2 regions of the Paenibacillus sp. EKM212P genome follow, and region 1 is predicted to be linked to the other one. Evidence: predicted binding sites of a transcription regulator. Region 1 holds the regulator's gene; the other holds the start of a gene.
What was found. Region 1 encodes CtsR, which represses protease genes until heat stress. Its sites were predicted from a motif close to ATGGTCAATAAAGGTCAAACA; they were not measured.
Positions count from the first base shown of each region.

Region 1 (10,635 bases):
TAAATGAGCACGTTCACATCCAGCTCTTTTTGGATTTTATTCAAAATATCCAGACCCCGGCGTCCACGATTACGCTTAAGTAAATCTGATGAATCTGCAATATGCTGAAGCTCCTCCAGCACAAATTCAGGAATCACAATCGTTCCTTCAATAAAACCTGTCTTGCAAATATCTGCAATACGCCCATCTATAATGACGCTGGTGTCCAATATTTTATGCTCCTCCAGCTTGCGTTCTTCTACACCCGTTCCCCGACCAAAAAAACCAGAACTCCAAAAGGATGACAGCTCGTCCCGCTTTTCTAGTCCAACCATCAATCCTACATATCCGCATATCACGGTAACAGCGGTCTGGATAAGTTGACCTGGGGCCCCCAACCATGAAAAAAGCGGATAAACTGCTAAGGAAAGCGTCAATCCCACCGCTAAACCAATCACACCTGCCATCATCTCGTTCATCGGAATTCGTACCAAGCCTTCAATGCCCTGCTGCAATCGATTTGCCACGGATGCCCCTGCGAATGAACACCCAGCCATAAATAGCACTGCTCCCGCCATCATCCAAACAATCATTCCCGGTAAAGACCCATCACTCAACCATTGTGGCATCCACGATACAATGCCTCCTACCCGCTGGTATAACGTATAGCCAAACCATGCTCCGCACAATCCTGTAAAAGTTAAAATAGCCTTTCTCCACATTGAGTCTCTATACCTCCTTTATTTTCTTTGCATATAGTCTGCTGCTTATTGGATACATAGCATTTCTCTTACCAGTATGATCCATTTCCCACATAACTAACCCTGTGTTTTCACTTTTTATGCATAAAAAAAGCATTTATCTCCCTAAAATGATTCAAGGAAATAAATGCTTATTCTTGTTCTTGCTTGATACTAGCGCTGTGAATGACGATATTGATCGTCCTGTTCTTCCTGACTGGAACGCTCCCGATCACGTCCACGTCTGCGTGACAGCTTACGAATGTTCAGCTTCATACCATACAATGCATACAGCACCAGCGGTACAAAAATCAGCTTCGACAGCTGGTCAGGGAATTTAACAGCCAACACCACCGCTGCAATTACGACCCATGGAGCAACCCAGATCGCTTTTTTCGGAAGGCCGACCTTTTTAAAATTCGGATATCTCATGGAGCTGACCATCAAATAAGAAACCAGCAACATGGCAATCGACATGTATAACAATGAAATATCGTTATGGAATAAGGACAAAGTGGCTAATACGCCACCTGCTGCCGGAATTGGCAAACCCGTAAAATAACCTGGTACACCAGGACGTACGTTAAATCGAGCCAAACGCAACGCTCCGCACATCGGGAAAATGGCAGTAACCGTCCAAGCGAGAGCCGAATTCGCATCATGAAAAGCAACCATGTACATAATAACTGCGGGAGCAACACCAAAAGATATCATATCTGATAAGGAGTCCAGTTCTTTACCGAATTCGCTTTGGGCATTCAGGACCCGGGCCATCCTACCATCCAGTCCGTCCAACAACATGGCGACAATAACCATAATAGCGGCAAGACTGTATTTTCCGTCTACAGCCAATAAAATGGCGATCATTCCGAGAAACAAGTTACCTAAGGTACACATGTTCGGAATTGATTTGGTAATCATCTCTTCACCTCAATGTATGTTCCATTATAATCCTTTCACTGTATTACATTTACATTTGCCTGTCAATGAAAACTTGTTCCTGCAAACGTTTAAGACCTTCTTTAATCGTACGCGCACGAACCTCTCCAATACCATCCACTTCATCCAGTTCTTCTATCGTTGCTGTGATGACATGTGGAAAACGTCCAAACCGCTCCACCAGATTATGAATAATCACATTCGGCAAACGCGGTATCTTGTTCAGTACCCGATAGCCACGTGCAGCAATATACTCCTCTGATGTCGCAGCTGAAGAAGGGTAGCCTAGTAAACGTACAATATGATTCACATCCAACAATTCGTCGTCCGTAGAACGTTTGAGTCCCAATATAATTTCACGAATCTTCTCGTCACTATCGTCTTTGGCATAATCCTTATACAGCAACCAAGCTTCTTCCTCAATGTTGCTGACAAGCTCTTCCATCTGCATACTAATTAGACGGCCCTCATTTCCGAGTTCGTTAATAAATCGTTTGATTTCCATTTTGATGCGCAGCACCATTTCGATCCGCTGGATGACATTAACGACTTCTGGCATGGTAACCAGCTCTTCAAATTCAGATGCTGTCAAATTCGTAGAGGCTTGCCCCAACACGGATCTATATTTTTCTAACGTCTGAATAGCCTGATTAGCTTTCGTTAAAATCACCCCGATTTCCTTGAGCGCATACCGTAATGTCCCCTGATACAAGGTAATAATATTACGCCGCTGGGAAATAGACACAACTAATTTGCCAGTTTGCTTTGCAACTCGTTCTGCTGTCCGGTGCCGAATTCCTGTCTCAATTGAAGAAATGGAGGAGTCCGGAATCAGTTGTGTATTGGCATATAAAATTCGTTTTAAATCCTCGCTCAATATGATTGCGCCGTCCATTTTAGCCAATTCATACAAATAGTTCGGCGAAAAATCACAATTGATGGAGAAACCGCCATCCACGACTTCCATAACTTCTGGGCTATAGCCAACGACCAGAAGAGCACCCGTTTTGGCACGCAAAACGTTTTCCAACCCGTCGCGAAAGGGAGTTCCCGGTGCCACAAGCCGCAGCAAATCGTTCATTTTATCCAGTTGGCTCGCTTCTTTCATTCTCAATGCCCCCTAATCTAATGCGGCTGCCAGTGCATCTGCCACCGTTCCTACTCCTATAATTTGTATCCCTTTCGGATGTGTCCAGCCCTTCAAGCTTTTCTCCGGCATGATCACCCGTTTGAAACCTAGTTTCTCCGCTTCTCGTACTCGCTGTTCTGCTCGGGATACCGCGCGCACCTCACCTGTCAGTCCCACCTCGCCAAAAATCACATCATACGGCTTTGTAGGAGCATCCCTAAAGCTGGAAGCAATACTCACAGCTATAGCCAAATCCACCGCCGGTTCATCCAACTTCACGCCTCCGGCTACGTTGAGATAAGCGTCCTGGTTTTGCAAAAACATGCCCATCCGCTTTTCTAGCACGGCTATGATTAATCCCATTCGATGATGGTCGACTCCTGTGCCCATTCGGCGTGGAGAGGGAAAATGTGTAGCTGCAATCAATGCTTGCAGTTCAACCAATACAGGTCGGGTTCCTTCCATACTGGCTACAACAGTAGAACCTGCCACACCCAGTGGTCGTTCAGACAGGAAAAGTTCAGAAGGATTCGACACCTCACGCAAACCGCTTTCAGCCATTTCAAAAATACCAATTTCATTTGTAGAACCAAAACGATTTTTAACTGCACGCAATAACCGATACGTATGGTGACGCTCTCCTTCAAAATAAAGTACACAATCAACCATATGTTCCAACAAACGCGGACCTGCAATGGCCCCTTCCTTGGTCACATGTCCTACCAATACCGTAGCAATACCTAGCCCCTTGGCAATTCGCATAAAGCGTGAAGTACACTCCCGCACCTGAGCCACACTACCTGGTGCACTCGTCACCTCAGGCAAATATACAGTCTGTATCGAGTCGATGACCAAAAACTCCGGCTTCAAGCTGTCCACCGCTTCTTCAATCGTCTCCAAATTCGTCTCACATAATACGTATAGGCTGGGGGACAAGGCACCGAGCCGATCTGCACGGAGTTTCGTTTGACGGACAGATTCCTCCCCAGACACGTACAGCACCTTTAAACCAGTTAAAGCCAGTTCATTAGATGTTTGCAGCATGAGCGTAGATTTACCGATTCCCGGATCACCGCCCACCAAAACGAGTGAACCCGGCACCACACCTCCACCGAGTACTCGATTCAATTCGCCAATTCCCGTCAAAATTCGTGTTTCTTTGCCACTCTCCACCTCTATAATAGGGAGTGGCTTGTCTTTTGTGCTATGAGTAAGAAGGGAAGACCCCATTCCTTGAGTTTTTACAACGCTTTCCGTTTCTTCGACCATGGAATTCCATGCCTGGCATCCAGGACATTTTCCGTACCATTTGGGCGATTCATAACCACATTCCGTACAGGAAAATTTAGTTTTCACTTTAGCCATACTTTGTTCCCTGGCTCCTTATTGACGACGATGATGTCAAATTTATGTTCATACAGCCCAGAAAGAGCTGTAACAATAAAAGTTTACCATTGAAGCTTGGCGGACGTAAAGCAATATCACAAACTTTCCCAAAGCATTTACCCAACCTTTTCACCGTGTTTTATACACAAAAAGGGTGTCTTCGCAATAGCTTTCCAGCTTGCGAGACACCCTTTTCTACTATTTATTTAGTAAACTGCTTTAGGACTTGGCAGATACATTATCCTTTTTGGTTACAGTCAATGCACCGTTCTCCTCATCAATGAAGAGTGAGTCACCTTTAGTAATGTTGCCAGTCAACAGTTCCTCGGACAGGCGATCTTCAATATGCTTCTGGATTGCACGACGCAATGGACGCGCACCATACGCTGGATCAAAGCCTTCCTTGGCAAGGAATTTTTTAGCATTGTCTGTCAACTCGAAGTCCACCTCATACTCATTCAGGCGCTTACGCAGCTCCTCAGACATGAGTGATACAATTTCGGCAATATGTTTTTCTTCGAGAGAATGGAAAACGATAATTTCATCAATCCGGTTCAAGAACTCAGGACGGAAGCTTTTCTTCAGTTCATCCATCACTTTGCCCTTCATATTATCGTAATCCGCTCCAGCGTCCACTACAGCTGTAAAACCAAGCGTGGAGTTACGTTTAATCGCCTGTGCACCAACATTAGATGTTAGGATGATGAGTGTATTACGGAAATCAACGACACGACCTTTGGAATCTGTCAGACGCCCATCTTCCAGCACTTGCAGAAGAATATTGAATACTTCTGGGTGTGCTTTTTCAATTTCATCCAGCAACACAACAGAGTATGGCTTACGACGTACCTTCTCAGTCAGTTGACCGCCTTCTTCATATCCAACGTACCCTGGAGGCGCTCCTACCAGACGGGACGTGGAGTGTTTCTCCATATATTCGGACATATCGATACGGATAACCGCATTTTCATCTCCAAACATGGATTCAGCCAAGGCGCGTGCCAGCTCTGTTTTACCAACCCCAGTTGGACCGAGGAAAATAAAGGAACCAATTGGACGCTTCGGATCTTTCAGTCCGGCACGTGCCCGGCGAATCGCCCGGCTTACTGCCTTAACTGCTTCATCCTGTCCAATTACCCGCTCATGCAGCAACTCTTCCATATTCAACAAGCGGTGTGTTTCTTCCTCTTTCAGCTTGCTGACTGGAACACCTGTCCAGATTGCAACGACTTGAGCGATATCCTCTGGGGTAACTTCGGAATCTGTACGACCCTGTTGTTCTTTCCATTGGTTTTTCGTTACGTCTAACTCTTCACGGATTTTTTGCTCTGTATCACGCAGCGCTGCCGCTTTTTCAAACTCCTGACTTTGTACCGCTGAATCCTTTTCCTTACGAATATCTTCCAGACGGTTTTCCAGCTGTTTCAGGTTTGGCGGTACAGTGTAAGAATTCAGCCTTACTTTGGAGCCCGCCTCATCAATAAGGTCAATAGCCTTATCTGGCAGGAAGCGGTCGGTGATATAACGATCTGACAATTTTACGGCTGCTTCAATAGCCTCATCAGTGATCTTTACACGGTGATGCGCTTCGTAACGGTCACGCAGACCATACAAGATTTGAATCGCCTCTTCTGGAGAAGGTTGATCCACTGTAATTGGTTGAAAACGACGCTCCAAAGCAGCATCTTTCTCAATATATTTGCGGTATTCATCCAGCGTGGTCGCACCGATGCATTGCAGCTCGCCACGTGCCAGAGCAGGTTTCAGGATGTTGGACGCATCAATTGCGCCTTCCGCTCCACCAGCACCAATCAGCGTATGCAGCTCATCAATGAACAACACGATATTACCCGCTTGACGAATCTCGTCCATAATTTTTTTCAAACGATCCTCGAATTCACCACGATACTTGGTGCCTGCTACCACAGAACCCATATCCAGTGTCATTACGCGCTTGTCGCGCAACGTTTCGGGAATCTCATTCGCTATGATCTTTTGGGCCAATCCTTCGGCAATCGCCGTTTTACCTACCCCAGGCTCACCAATCAGAACCGGATTGTTCTTTGTACGGCGGCTGAGCACCTGAATTACGCGTTCGATTTCCTTGCTACGCCCAATAACAGGGTCCAGGTTGTTTTCCTTCGCAGATGCCGTCAGATCGCGTGCCAGACTGTCCAGAGTTGGCGTGCTGACATTAGCTGGAGCACCGTGATGGCTGGAAACAGCCTCGCTGCTACCGAGTAATTGAAGCACTTGCTGACGCGCTTTGTTCAGACTAATGCCCAGGTTATTCAGTACACGTGCTGCTACGCCTTCGCCTTCACGAATAAGACCAAGCAAAATATGTTCTGTACCTACATAGGTATGGCCCAGTTTGCGGGCTTCATCCATAGACAGTTCGATGACTTTTTTGGCGCGTGGAGTATAGGCAATGTTCGTCGGTTGCTCTTGACCGCGTCCAATCAGCGTTTCCACTTCATCCTGAATTTTTTCCAGTCCCAGTCCTAAACCGATTAAGGCTTTCGCTGCTATTCCTTCACCTTCACGAATGAGGCCTAGCAAAATGTGCTCTGTGCCAATGTTGTTGTGTCCCAATCGAACAGCTTCTTCCTGAGCCAAAGCAAGCACTTTCTGTGCACGTTCCGTAAATCTTCCAAACATCATATATCCTGCACCTCCACAGTGTGTATTTCAGATCATTCTATATATTAAAGGGTTGTGCCTAATTTTTGCCGGATCAGCTTCGCCCGGTACATATCGCGCTCTTCGGTATTCATTTTATCCCCAAAGCTTTTTTGCAGGAACCCGGGTTGTGTCATCACATTCAGCTCATTCATCGCTGCGGTGGAAGGACGCTCCAAAATCCCTAAATCTACGCCAAGACGCACATCGGACAGCCGCTGTGCAGCCTCCTTGGAATCCAGTACTGCTGCATATGACAAAATACCGAATGAACGCATCACCCGATCTGTAATTCGCAGCATAGATTCATTCATTAGCCGTTCTCTGGCAGAACGCTCGTGCTCAATAATTTGTAGCACCACGCCATGTAGATTCTCTATAATTTCCGTTTCAGTTTGTCCCAGTGTAATCTGATTAGATACCTGAAACAAATTTCCGACCGCTTCGCTGCCTTCACCGTAAATGCCGCGAACCGTAAGACCTACCTGTGAAACAGCAGACAATATACGATTGATTTGATGAGTCATGACTAATGCAGGCAAATGCATCATCACCGAAGCTCGCATACCTGTGCCGACATTCGTCGGACAACTGGTCAGAAAACCTCTCCGATCATCAAATGCATAATCAACATGCGCTTCAAATGCATCATCAATAACCATAGCTCGTTCCCAAGCTTCTCTAACCTGGCAACCCGGATATAAGCACTGGATACGCAGATGATCCTCTTCGTTTATCATAACACTAACCGATTCATCATCGCTAATTAAAACAGCACCGTTACGAGATTCGTTCGCCAAATTAGGACTAATCAAATGCTTCTCAACCAGCACCTGCTTGTCGATCTCATCCAACTCGGATATTTTCAACGTATGAAAAGTACCAAAACCGCCTAAATCATCATACTGAAGGATATCCGTCAAGCGTTGAAGTACTTCTTCCGACTGCTGATTGGTAGCAAGCATGGGAAAAGGCAGATGCTGCAAGTTACGCGCAATTCTCACCCGGCTGCTAATGACAATCTCCGAATCCGCAGCATCACCACGCATCCAGTCACTTAGCGGCTTCTCCGTAAACCGAATATTGGGCATTACGCATCCCTCCTACTCTTCACAAACTTTACTCTTCAGTCATTTCTTTTTCAAGCTTTCTGATTTGATCCCTAAGCTCAGCTGCTGATTCGAATTCTTCCTGTACAATATGCTGTTGCATCTCTTTTTTCAAATCGTCAATTTGCCGTTTAACCTTCAGTCGGCCTCCAGTGCGAACCGGAACTTTACCAACATGATTCGTACTGCCATGCACACGCTTGAACAGAGGGTCCAAACGACTATCAAAATATTGGTAGCACGACGGGCATCCGAAACGTCCCAGCTTACTAAACTGTGCATAGGTCATACCACAGTCCTTGCATTGCAGGTTCTGCGGACTACCGTGACCTGGAGATTGGCTCTTTGTGCTGGAGTCAAAATCCAGCATCCCCGACAACAAGCTATGAATCGAAAAGCCGTTAGGTGTTCCAGGGATCATCTCCCCTTTTTCCTTGGCACACGTCTCACAAATATGAAACTCTGTCTTTTCGCCATTCACAATTTTGGTGAAATGCAAAGTTGCCGGCCGCATATTACATTCTTGGCACAGCATAAAAGCACCTCCTTCAATGTCAGGATTTATACCAACCCCTACATCCAAACGTTAGTCTCTATTCACACACTATTTGGTCGCCAGCAACGAAATCAGCATAGCCTTAAGCAATCTTGCTCGCAGTTGATCACGATAGGGAAGCTTCAGTAATAATGTATCCCTAGATAAAGCAGCCTTCATTAGATTAGCTTCCCTTTTGCTTAAAAAATGGGCCTCCTCTAACTGATAAATCAGTCCTTCTGCTGCCGATTGGCTTATTTCCTCCCCGATGCTCTGATGAAGATGTGTATGGATGGCATGCTGTGCAGGCAGCTGAATTCGCTGAATACGAATGTAGCCCCCGCCACCGCGTTTACTTTCCACCACATAGCCTTTTTCCAGCGTAAACCGGGTGCTAATTACATAATTAATTTGCGACGGCACGCAGGAAAAGCGGTCAGCCAGATCATTGCGCTGAATCTCCACTAAACCTTGGGGACTTTCCAGCAATATACTCTTTAAATATTGTTCAATAATATCGGAAACATTGCGCATTTCATCATCCTCCACTAACGGAAACGCAAGTATTCAAGTACATTTCACGCTCCACAGAGTCCGCCGTATATTGAACTTAACCAAACGGTAAAGTCACGAATCTAAGCTGTATTCAGGCTGTTGCCTGTTCTACATTCATTGGAATTGTACCGTTTTGTCTCTAGTGTGGCCTTTATTTGCGATTAGTCATACACTTCTCTTATTTTCATAAAAGGCAGTTCCTAACTATACGCAAATCATTTCGATCCTCGTTTGCTTCTTTGCTATCAAAATTACTTTATACGGCCAATCCACCAAAATACTTCTACAGAACCTCACGAGGTTTGATTGACTTTGACTTTCTTTGACTATATTCATATTATAGCACATTATTCATTTTTGCCAAGGGGTCAATACCATTTTTCGCAATCTAATTATGTTTTATACAATACCATAAAAAAACTCTTCCCAATTACAGAAAGAGTTTTGAAAATTATAATAATCACACAAGTTATATTCCCTGAAAAACGGAACATAAGAAGATCTAAATGGGCCTTTATCAGAAAAAATCCAATAAAAACGTTTGTTTTACTGGTATTACACGTTTAAGCGCAGACACAGATTCACTGCCCCCTTCAATACGTCCCCACTTATACAGATCATCAGCCTGCTGGTAGCCAAGCATCAGAGTCGTCAGTGACTGAATCCCAAGTTTCAAGTCAGCTACCATAGCGTTTTCAGATGAATTGCTTGTATCCACTCTCTCCAGATGTCCTTTCCCTTCCGTAGTAATTGTTAATCTCCACACTCCTTCATTCCATGGTGCATACCGATCTGTCAGATTTAAGGTTAAACGTGTTTCCTCTCCAACCTGCTCAAAAGGGTATCTTTCTACAAAAGCAGCTGCATCCACAATACGGCCCATAAAATAAGGCACGGTCTCCTGTTGAATTCGCGGATCATCAAGTAAAAATGGCAGATTGTCATCTGCTGGAACGTAAATAAATTTACCATGGGTTATCATGGAGTCATGATTTGCAAAATAAGTCCATAAAGCCTGACGGGCCGTCTCATTTTCATAAACCAACTCATCACAATTCAATTGTTTATCTTCAATTTTGTACAGTGCATATCCCTGAGGATCGCCTGTTTCTGAGTAATATACCGCAGTTCGATAGTTCTCATTTAAAATCCGCTCTTGCCACCATTCCTTATCTCGTACCAGCGTGCCATTATAACGAGATGCATACGCTTGATACACTTGGTCCATTTCTAAAATATCTTTGACATCGCGTTTGACTGTACCCTCTGTTTTAAGTTTTGCAGGGAATTTTTCAATGGGAATGACATACTTTTTGTATTCAATATACGTTTCCCATCCAAATTTACGATAGAAGGCAAAGGAGAAGGGATGCAGAAAGGAAAGGCTTTGTCCCGCAGACTTCATCTCTTCAAGCGCATGCGTCAACAAACGTGAAACCATGCCTCCGCGACGCTTTTCTGGCCATGTTGCCACACCAGCAATGCCTCCCATATCAAAAACCTGACCGTTTATGTATACCTGTAGCGGTAACAAAGTCAGTTTAGCATTCAAGTCATGTCCGTCGAATATTCCCCATGTTT
Region 1 covers NZ_JAAMNR010000016.1:362-10,996, reverse strand. Annotated here, with positions in the region: gene G9G54_RS24205 (PIN/TRAM domain-containing protein) at 1-701, opposite strand, end outside; gene pssA (CDP-diacylglycerol--serine O-phosphatidyltransferase) at 894-1,640, opposite strand; gene disA (DNA integrity scanning diadenylate cyclase DisA) at 1,690-2,766, opposite strand; gene radA (DNA repair protein RadA) at 2,779-4,152, opposite strand; gene clpC (ATP-dependent protease ATP-binding subunit ClpC) at 4,393-6,837, opposite strand; gene G9G54_RS24180 (protein arginine kinase) at 6,882-7,946, opposite strand; gene G9G54_RS24175 (UvrB/UvrC motif-containing protein) at 7,975-8,499, opposite strand; gene G9G54_RS24170 (CtsR family transcriptional regulator) at 8,569-9,033, opposite strand; gene G9G54_RS24165 (GNAT family N-acetyltransferase) at 9,572-10,635, opposite strand, start outside.

Region 2 (10,635 bases), on a different contig from region 1:
GCGCCCACGTATTGTTGTTATGGGCGGCGGAACCGGCTTGTCCGTCATGCTGCGGGGCTTAAAGCAAAAGCCGCTAGATATTACGGCTATTGTTACAGTCGCTGACGATGGCGGAAGTTCCGGGATTTTGCGCAGTGAGCTGCAGATGCCCCCTCCAGGGGATATTCGCAATGTGCTGACTGCCTTGGCTGACGTGGAACCAGTGATGTCAGATATGCTGAAATACCGTTTCGGTGCGGGATCAGGATTGTCAGGCCATAGCCTGGGTAATCTGATTTTAGCAGCGATGACCGATATATCGGGAGATTTCGTAACGGCGGTGCGTGAGCTTAGCCGTGTATTTGCTGTCCGGGGACGTGTGCTACCGGCAGCCGAGGAAGGCGTTGTGCTAAGCGCCGAGATGGAGGATGGCACGGTGATTACCGGGGAGTCCAAGATCCCGGAAGCGGGCGGACGCATCAAACGCGTCTTTCTTGAACCGACTCACGTGGAGCCGTTGCCTGAGGCTGTAGAGGCCATTAATGAAGCCGATGCGATTTTGATTGGCCCCGGCAGTCTATATACCAGCATATTACCAAATTTGCTTGTACCTAAACTCGCTGAAGCTGTAGTAAAATCAGACGCTATCAAAATATTTGTCTGTAACGTCATGACCCAGCCTGGGGAAACTGATGGTTATACGGTAGGAGATCACCTGCAAGCTATTTTTGAGCATGTAGGGCATCATCTCTTCGACTATGTCATTGTAAATAACGGAGAAATTCCACCCCAAGTACAGGAAATGTATGCCGAGCAGGGAGCCAAGCCAGTTCAAGTAGACATGGGCGAGCTGACCGACCGGGGATATAAAGTGGTGGCAGATACATTAGTTCTGTTCCGCACGTATTTACGGCATGATGCCGACAAATTGAGCCAGCATATTTACCAATTGGTACAAAACTGGATATTAAGAAGGAGGTGAGTCCCTTGTCCTTTGCGGCACAAACGAAAAAAGAGCTTACGATGATTGAAAGCCAGTCCTGCTGTGAGAAAGCGGAACTATCTGCACTTATACGTATGCTCGGATCCGTACAACTGTCGAATAAAAGGGTGATATTGGACGTGTCCACAGAAAATGCCGCGATTGCAAGGCGGATTTACTCCTTGATCAAGAAGCATTTTCAACTTCATATCGAACTGCTTGTACGGAAAAAAATGCGCTTGAAAAAAAATAATGTGTACATTGTCCGTATTCCCAATGGTGTGCAGCAACTGCTAAAGGATCTTTATATCGTCACAGAAGGTTTCTTATTCACTGACGGGATTAATCGGGATATCGTTCGGAAAAACTGTTGTAAGAGGGCTTATTTGCGGGGCGCCTTTATGGCAGGTGGCTCTGTCAACAATCCTGAAGGATCGTCTTACCACCTTGAAATTTCTTCGATGTATGAGGAGCATTGTCAGGCACTCGTTGATCTTGCGAATGAATTTCATCTAAATGCTCGCTGTATTGAGCGAAAAAAAGGGTTTATTCTCTACATCAAGGAAGGCGAGAAGATCATCGAACTGCTCAGCATCATTGGGGCGCATCAAGCCTTGTTCAAATTTGAAGATGTACGCATTATGCGCGATATGCGCAATTCCGTAAATCGGATTGTCAATTGTGAAACGGCTAATTTGAACAAGACGATCGGAGCTGCTGTCCGGCAAATTGAGAATATTAAGTTGCTGGAGAGGGAAGTTGGTTTGGAGACCTTGCCGGATAAACTGCGTGAAGTGGCAGAAATTCGGCTCGCTCATCCCGATTTGAATTTGAAAGAAGTAGGGGAAATGCTCAAAGGGGTCGTGAGTAAATCGGGTGTAAATCATCGGCTGCGCAAAATTGATGAGATGGCTGACAAAATTAGGGGCGAAAATGGCCTGATTCCGTAAAAAGAGTGTCCATGGGGCTTTTAGCCCCGGTTTTTTTAGTTTTTTTTCTAGTGTCTGTCCCGGGTTAATGTTATAATGTGATAAATAAAATGGAGTAAGTAGTGTCCAGATTTATTTGATGAGGGGGTAAGCTGACATGTCAAAACATCCGGTAGTCGTACGCTTGAAAACAGGACTGCACGCCAGACCTGCTGCGTTGTTCGTACAGGAAGCGAATAAATATTCATCTGAGATTTTTGTGGAAAAAGAAGACAAAAAAGTTAATGCCAAGAGTATCATGGGTATTATGAGTCTTGCGATCAGTACAGGTACAGAAATCAATATTAGTGCTGAAGGTGCGGACGCCGAACAGGCTGTAAACGCTTTAGTAAGTCTGGTTAGTAAGGTAGAGCTGGAAAATCAATAAACAAAGATTTGCTTTGTAATATGGTGTATGCTCTTAGTGAAAAGCCCCCTTTGGGGCTTTTTTTGTATCCAGAAAAAAGTCTTCGAACGCTCCTCCGTTAACTGTTCTATGTGTGGATTTGTTGAATATAGAGACTGTATTAAGTTCAAGTTATAAATAATTAAAATTTCCATGGTCATGCTCTGTTTCGGAAATATGTATGCTTGGCTGCAACCTTTTTCCGTCATTTCCGTCTGGAAGGTACAAACATTTACAAGAAAGAGGTTGAATTCAATGAGACTTTGGACAAAAACAGTAGCCACGGCAGTTCTCGCAGGAGCATTAATGGCAGGGGGAGTAGCAGGAGGATTATGGACAGGGGCAGATCGTGCCTATGCTGCGTCAACAGCTTCGACGGTAAACGGTGTAATTAATGTGACTGGAAGCGGGGAAGTATTGGCGAAGCCCAATATTGCTTATCTCTCTATCGGTGTACAATCAGAAGGGAATACGGCAGCGGCTGCTCAAAAAGCCAATGCTACAAAATTGAACAAGGTTACACAACTGCTGAAAGAAAAGTGGAGCATCAGCGCAGATGACATTCAGACCAGCCAATTCTATGTACAGCCTGACTACACCTATAACGAAAAAGAAGGGCAAAAGCTCAAAGGGTACACTGCCAACCATACACTTTCCGTCAAATACCGCAATTTGGATAAAATCGGTCAGTTATTGGATGAGGCGACCAAGTCCGGAGCCAATAACGTGGATAATGTACGTTTTTCCGTGGAAGACCCTTCGACTTATGAAGAGGAAGCCATTACTAAGGCATTGGGAAGCGCACAATCTAAAGCCAGTGCTGTAGCTAAAGCAGCCAAACGCGGGTTAGGTGCCCTTGTGAGTGTGACGGTAGATGGCGGAGAAGCACAAGTCTTTACACAACGTGAAAATGCCATGTCAAAATCGCTCTTGGACGTAGCAGGTGGCGGGACAGAGATCCAATCGGGACAAGTAACAGTGAAAGTTCAGGTGTCGGCTCAGTACGAAATGAACTAATACAGATCATCAAACGAAGCCACAAGCGGCCTGCATCATGCGTAGAGGCTGGCTTGCTGGCTCTTTTTGTATATCGAAACCTTTTTGTAATGAGTCTGTCATAGCTAAGGGTTATTAGGTGTACATATTGAAATCGGAGAGTGTACAGATTGTAAACTACATACAATAGGGTATAGATATAATAAGAAAAGTAATTATCACACATAGACAATACAGATCAATAACAGGAGGAATACTTAATATGAGTAAGCATGCGAAAAAATGGGGTTCAGCACTGCTGGCAGCAGGGATTTTAGCAGGAGTCGCAGCTGTTCCCGTTTCCTATATCCAGGCAGCATCGACCAAACAAGCGACAACACAGCAACCAGGAATCACCATCCAATGGAATGGTAAAACGTTGCCCGCTAAAGGTGTTCAAGTGAACGGGAGTACAATGATTCCGGTGGCCGCACTGCGTGACAGCCTGGGGATTCCAGTAAGCTATGATGCGAAAACAGCGACATATACCGTAGGTAGCGGGTACAATAAACTTTACATTATGGCTTCTTCCTCGGATGCCTACGTCAACGTCAATGGAATCAATACACGTAGCATGGATGCCAAACAGATCGCTGGGAAGCTATACATTCCTATGAGTCTGCTGAAAGACTATCTAGGCATAGATGCTCAATGGAATGCTGCTCAGAAAACAGTAACGCTGAGTAAAAGCCAGCTAAATCCGATCACCATTGCGTCTCAAACACTTCCAGCTTCGAGTAATGCGAAGGTGTCCTACAAGATTAAGTATCCGCAAATCAGCGGCAGCCAACTGAATCCTGAGGCTCAACAGGCCATTAACAATGTGCTTAAAAAGCATGCAGAGGGCATATTGGCAGCAGGTAAAAAGATGATGGCTGAGGGAGAGGCTACAACAGAAAGACCGTATGAGTTCGGAAATGATTTTGCGATTGCCTATAACAAAAATGGTATTCTGAGTGTGATTATGCAGGATTACTCGTATACGGGTGGCGCACATGGCATGACGGCACGTAAAGGATATACGTTCTCCCTCGCTGATGGTAAACTGCTGCAATTGTCTGACGTTTTGAAGGCAAATCCGAACTACAAAAAGTTCCTCAATGCTGATTTGAAGAAAAAAATCGATGCGCTTCAGGCTGGCGAAGGATTCGGCAAATTTAAAGAGCTGGCGGCAGATCAGAATTTTTATGTGACGAGCAGTGGAGTAACAATCGTGTTTGATTTGTATGATTATGCGCCATACGCGTATGGAATTCCGGAGTTTACCTATTCGTTCGGTCAATTGCTGCCTCAAGGCGGAAAGCCTTTTGCTGGGCAGAATGAATAGTAGAAATAAACAATTCCAATTGTCTATAACCTAAAAAACAATAAAGCAAAAAAAGCTGCCTACCGGATAAGAACATCCGGGGCAGCTTTTTCATTTACCAGCTATCGAGAGGCGAATTTCTTCTCTTATACACCTTCTGGAGAGGAGCTAGTTAGCACTTTATCAATAATACCGTATTCCTTGGCATCATCAGCGGACATGAAGTAGTCACGGTCTGTGTCTTTTTCAATGCGCTCCAGTGGTTGGCCTGTGCGATCTGCGAGAATGCGGTTCAATTTGTCACGCATTTTCAGAATGCGGCGTGCACGGATTTCAATATCCGTTGCCTGGCCTTGTGCACCACCGAGTGGTTGGTGAATCATAATTTCACTGTTTGGCAAAGCGAAACGTTTACCTTTGGCGCCTGCATTTAGCAAGAACGCGCCCATGGAAGCCGCCATACCTACGCAAATCGTAGATACGTCAGGTTTAATGTATTGCATCGTATCAAAAATGGCCATACCAGCTGTAATGGAACCGCCAGGACTGTTAATATACAAGTGAATATCTTTTTCAGGATCTTCGGCAGCCAAAAACAGCATTTGCGCAATAATAGAGTTGGCTACAACGTCATTGACGTCCGAGCCTAACAAAATAATGCGATCCTTCAACAGTCTGGAATAAATGTCATAGGCGCGTTCGCCGCGGTTACTTTGTTCTACTACCATAGGAACATAGCTCACGTCAAAAAACCTCCCTTAAATATCGTTAGTGGATTTGGTGGACATGCCGATTACACGTCCCTTATTTATAAACTGTTACCGTATTAACCACATGATAAACAATTTCAAACAAAAAGTCAAAGAAAGTCAAACTAATGATTAAAAAAAAGAGCCCTCAGCGCTCTTATTGGTTAAAACATTATGTAGAAGTATTTAAACGTTCATTTAAAATGGCGCGCCCGCGAGGAATCGAACCTCGATCTCAGGCTCCGGAGGCCTACGTCATATCCGTTGGACCACGGGCGCATAGTTCAATCAATGCAAACAACTAACTAATTAAACAGCTAATTGGAAACAAAGATGATTATATGATATACAGCAGTGAATTGCAAGCTTTTATTAAATGCGCATATTCAGACAAATGGTTGAGAAATATAGGTTCAGATAGACTTGCATGTGAAGCAGATATTGGTTAAGATATACGTGGGACTTAAAAAGTTATCCCGGGACGTTTTAAGACCAATTAAAGATAGAGCATTAGAGACAGAACTTAGAAGTGTGCGGGAGTGGAAAGCATGCGAAAGATATTAGAAATACAGAAGCAGCTTCTGCCCGACCTCATGGATGTTTTGAAAAAAAGGTACACGATCCTGCATCAGATTATGCTGTCCGATGTTGTTGGACGCAGAACACTGGCAGCTTCACTGAACATGACTGAGCGCGTGTTGCGCGCCGAAACCGATCTTCTTAAAGCTCAGGGGCTAATTGAGATTGAGAGTGTAGGCATGAAGGTGAGCAAAGCAGGACTGGATCTGCTGGAACAGCTGGAGCCGATTGCGAACAACTTGTTCGGCCTGTCCCAATTGGAGGACCAGATTCGTCAAGCCTATGGTTTGAGGAAGGTGGTTGTCGTTCCAGGGGATTCGGATGCTTCTCCGTTAACAAAGCAGGAGTTGGGGCGCGCTGGAGCAAAAGCGTTGCTGAGTGTTATGGACGACGAGGATGTGGTCGCTGTAACAGGCGGCACGACGATTGCTGACGTGGCGGAACAACTGGCACTACCTTCTAGTGGCCCGCTTAAGGGTGGGTGGTTTGTACCGGCACGCGGGGGTTTGGGAGAAAGCATGGAAATGCAGGCCAACACAATTGCTTCCACAATGGCTCGCAAGGTAGGCGCTCAATACCGTCTGCTCCATGTACCGGATTTGCTCAGCAATCATGCTTACAACTCCTTGCTTGAAGATACGAACATTCAGGATATATTGAACCTGATTCGCGAGAGTCGTATCATCATTCACGGGATAGGCAACGCCATAGCGATGGCACATAGACGTAAACTTGATCCCGAAACCTTTGCCCAGATCAGCAGTGAGGGGGCCGTTGCCGAATCGTTTGGTTATTACTTTAACGAAGATGGCGTCGTTGTTCACAGAATGCTGACGCTTGGACTCCGATTGGAGGACATTAGGCGTACCGATACGGTTCTAGGTGTAGCTGGAGGCAAAAACAAGGCGGCCGCTATTCATGCGGTACTGCGTTTCGGGCAAGAGGACATTCTAGTCACCGACGAAGGCGCTGCTGTTGAGATTGTAAGTCGTTATTTAAATGATTAATATTGGATTTACGAATAATGTTGTCTTGACGGGCTTTCGGGTCTGTCTTGAATATATAAAACTAAACTAAACGAACTTTGGGAGGAACTCACTCATGACAGTTAAAGTTGGTATTAACGGTTTCGGACGTATTGGACGCCTTGCTTTCCGCCGGATTCAAAATGTGGAAGGTATTGAAGTAGTAGCAATCAATGACTTGACAGATTCCAAAATGTTGGCACATTTGTTGAAATATGATACAACACAAGGTACTTTCCAAGGAGAAGTAGAAGTACATGACGGCTTCTTCAAAGTAAACGGTAAAGAAGTTAAAGTTTTGGCTAACCGCAACCCTGAAGAACTGCCTTGGGGAGACCTGGGTGTAGACATCGTTCTGGAATGCACAGGTTTCTTCACAACTAAAGAAGCTGCTGAGAAACATTTGAAAGGCGGCGCTAAAAAAGTTGTTATTTCCGCTCCAGCTACTGGCGACATGAAAACTGTCGTTTATAACGTAAACCATGAAATTCTGGACGGTACTGAAACTGTAATCTCCGGTGCTTCTTGCACAACAAACTGCTTGGCTCCTATGGCTAAAACACTGCAAGACAAATTCGGTATCATCGAAGGTTTGATGACTACAATTCACGCTTACACTGGCGACCAAAACACTTTGGATGCTCCACATGCTAAAGGTGACTTCCGTCGTGCTCGCGCAGCAGCTGAAAACATCATTCCTAACACAACTGGTGCTGCAAAAGCCATCGGTCTGGTAATTCCTGAACTGAAAGGTAAACTGGATGGCGCGGCTCAACGTGTTCCAGTAGCAACTGGTTCCCTGACTGAGTTGGTAACAGTTCTGGAGAAAAACGTAACTGCTGAAGAAATCAACGCAGCAATGAAAGAAGCTTCTGATGCTGATACTTTCGGATACACTGAAGATCAAATCGTTTCTTCCGACATCAAAGGTATCACTTACGGTTCTTTGTTTGATGCAACTCAAACTAAAGTTCTGACTGTTGGCGACAAACAACTGGTGAAAACTGTAGCTTGGTATGACAACGAAATGTCCTACACTGCACAATTGATCCGCACGTTGGAATACTTCGCAAAACTGGCTAAATAAGAACAGTCTTATTGAGCAATAACATAGAGCGGAAACAGGTTATTGTTTCCGCTCTTTATATATCAAATGTGCCTTGAATTCCTGTTTCGTAAAATTATAAGGGTGCGGAGGAATATGGAGATGAACAAAAAGAGCGTACGTGATATAGAACTGAATGGAAAACGGGTGTTTGTTCGTGTAGATTTTAACGTTCCGGTTGAGGACGGTAAAATTACGGATGACAAGCGTATTCGTGAAACCTTGCCAACCATTAACTACCTGATTGAAAAAGGTGCAAAAGTTATTTTGGCGAGTCACTTTGGACGTCCAAAAGGTCAGGTTGTTGAATCCATGCGTCTCACTCCTGTTGGCGTACGTTTGTCTGAGCTGCTGAAAAAGCCAGTAGTTAAAGTGGACGAATCGGTAGGCGAAGCTGTTAAAGCGAAAGTGGCTGAACTGCAAAACGGCGACGTGCTGTTGCTTGAAAATGTACGTTTCTATGCAGGAGAAGAAAAGAATGATCCTGAATTGGCGAAGCAATTTGCTGAATTGGCCGACGTTTTCGTGAATGACGCATTTGGTGCAGCACACCGTGCTCATGCTTCCACAGAAGGTATCGCGCATCTTCTTCCGGCTGTTTCCGGCCTGCTGATGGAGAAAGAATTGTCTGTAATCGGTAAAGCTCTATCAAACCCAGATCGTCCTTTTACAGCCATTATCGGCGGTTCCAAAGTAAAAGACAAAATCGACGTGATTGACAACCTGCTGAACATTGCAGATAACGTAATCATTGGCGGCGGTTTGGCTTATACATTTTTTAAAGCTCAAGGTCATGAAGTGGGTCAATCCCTACTGGATGAATCCAAATTGGACGTAGCTCTTGGATTTATCGAAAAAGCGAAGAAACTCGGCAAAAACTTCTACCTTCCGGTTGATATTGTTGTATCTGACGATTTCAGCGCTACGGCGAACACAAACATTGTGGATATCGACGGCATTCCTTCAGATTGGGAAGGCGTGGATATCGGACCGAAAACACGTAAAATCTATGCAGATGTGATCAAAAACTCTAAATTGGTTGTTTGGAATGGACCAATGGGTGTATTTGAAATCGAACCTTTCGCTGGTGGTACTCGTGAAGTAGCGGAAGCTTGCGCAACAACAGAAGCATACACCATCATTGGTGGCGGTGATTCTGCGGCTGCGGCTGAAAAATTCCACTTGGCTGACAAAATGGATCATATCTCCACTGGCGGCGGCGCATCTCTGGAATTTATGGAAGGCAAAGCACTTCCGGGTGTTGTTGCACTGAACGATAAATAATCAAACGCACTATGCGTGAATAAAGCTTTAGGGCACCTAATAGTTAGGAGTTGAAACCATTGAGAACACCGATTATCGCGGGTAACTGGAAGATGTTTAAAACCGTACCAGAAGCTAAAACTTTCATCGAAGAGATCAAAGGCAAAGCAGAGGTTGCAGGAGTGGAAAGCGTGATTTGCGCACCATTTACGAATCTTCCTGCTCTGGTTGATGCAGTAAAAGGCACGTCTATTAAAATTGGCGCACAAAACCTGCACTTTGCAGAAGATGGCGCATTTACAGGTGAAATTAGCGGTGGAATGCTGAAAGATCTGGGCGTAGACTACGTTGTGATCGGACACTCCGAGCGTCGTGAATATTTTAATGAAACAGACGAAACGGTGAACAAAAAGGTTCATGCGGCATTCCGTCATGACCTGACTCCAATCGTATGTGTAGGCGAAAAGCTGGAAGATCGTGAAGCTGGACAAACCAAAGAGGTTGTAAAAGTGCAAACTGTAGCAGCTTTTGCTGGTTTGGCTAAGGATCAGGCTGCACAAGTAGTTGTTGCTTATGAGCCAATCTGGGCCATCGGAACAGGCAAATCCTCCACTTCGCAGGATGCGAATGAAGTGATTTCCTATATCCGCAGTCTGATTAAAGAGCTGTATGATGAAAATACAGCAAATGCTGTACGTATTCAGTATGGTGGCAGTGTAAAACCTGAAAATGTTACTGAGTACCTGGGTCAAAGCGATATCGACGGCGCGCTCGTGGGCGGTGCCAGTCTTCAACCGGCGTCGTACATCGCGCTTGTTGAGGGGGCGAAGTAAGATGACAGCACCAAAACCGGTAGCTTTAATTATTATGGACGGGTTCGGATTGCGTGAAACCGTAGAAGGTAATGCGGTCGCGCAGGCCAACAAACCGAATTACGACCGGTATTTACAACAGTATCCTCATACAACGCTGACGGCTTCTGGCGAAGCAGTGGGTCTGCCTGAAGGACAAATGGGTAACTCCGAAGTAGGTCACTTGAACATCGGCGCAGGCCGAATTGTATATCAAGACTTGACTCGTATTTCGAAGTCCATTCGTGACGGTGAGTTCTACGACAATGAAACACTGGTTAAAGCAGTGCAACATGCCAAGAAGAACAACACGAAACTTCACCTGTACGGACTTCTGTCCGACGGCGGCGTGCATAGCCATATCAGCCATCTGTTCGCTATGCTGGA
Region 2 covers NZ_JAAMNR010000009.1:20,738-31,372, forward strand. Annotated here, with positions in the region: gene G9G54_RS21430 (gluconeogenesis factor YvcK family protein) at 1-961, shown strand, start outside; gene whiA (DNA-binding protein WhiA) at 967-1,911, shown strand; gene G9G54_RS21440 (HPr family phosphocarrier protein) at 2,048-2,317, shown strand; gene G9G54_RS21445 (SIMPL domain-containing protein) at 2,591-3,352, shown strand; gene G9G54_RS21450 (PdaC/SigV domain-containing protein) at 3,594-4,697, shown strand; gene clpP (ATP-dependent Clp endopeptidase proteolytic subunit ClpP) at 4,823-5,419, opposite strand; tRNA gene G9G54_RS21460 (tRNA-Arg) at 5,630-5,704, opposite strand; gene G9G54_RS21465 (sugar-binding transcriptional regulator) at 5,974-7,011, shown strand; gene gap (type I glyceraldehyde-3-phosphate dehydrogenase) at 7,106-8,116, shown strand; gene G9G54_RS21475 (phosphoglycerate kinase) at 8,237-9,418, shown strand; gene tpiA (triose-phosphate isomerase) at 9,478-10,230, shown strand; gene gpmI (2,3-bisphosphoglycerate-independent phosphoglycerate mutase) at 10,232-10,635, shown strand, end outside.
Region 2: clpP (ATP-dependent Clp endopeptidase proteolytic subunit ClpP) is a predicted target of CtsR. The motif match lies at 5,532-5,552, and genes of this name have one in related genera.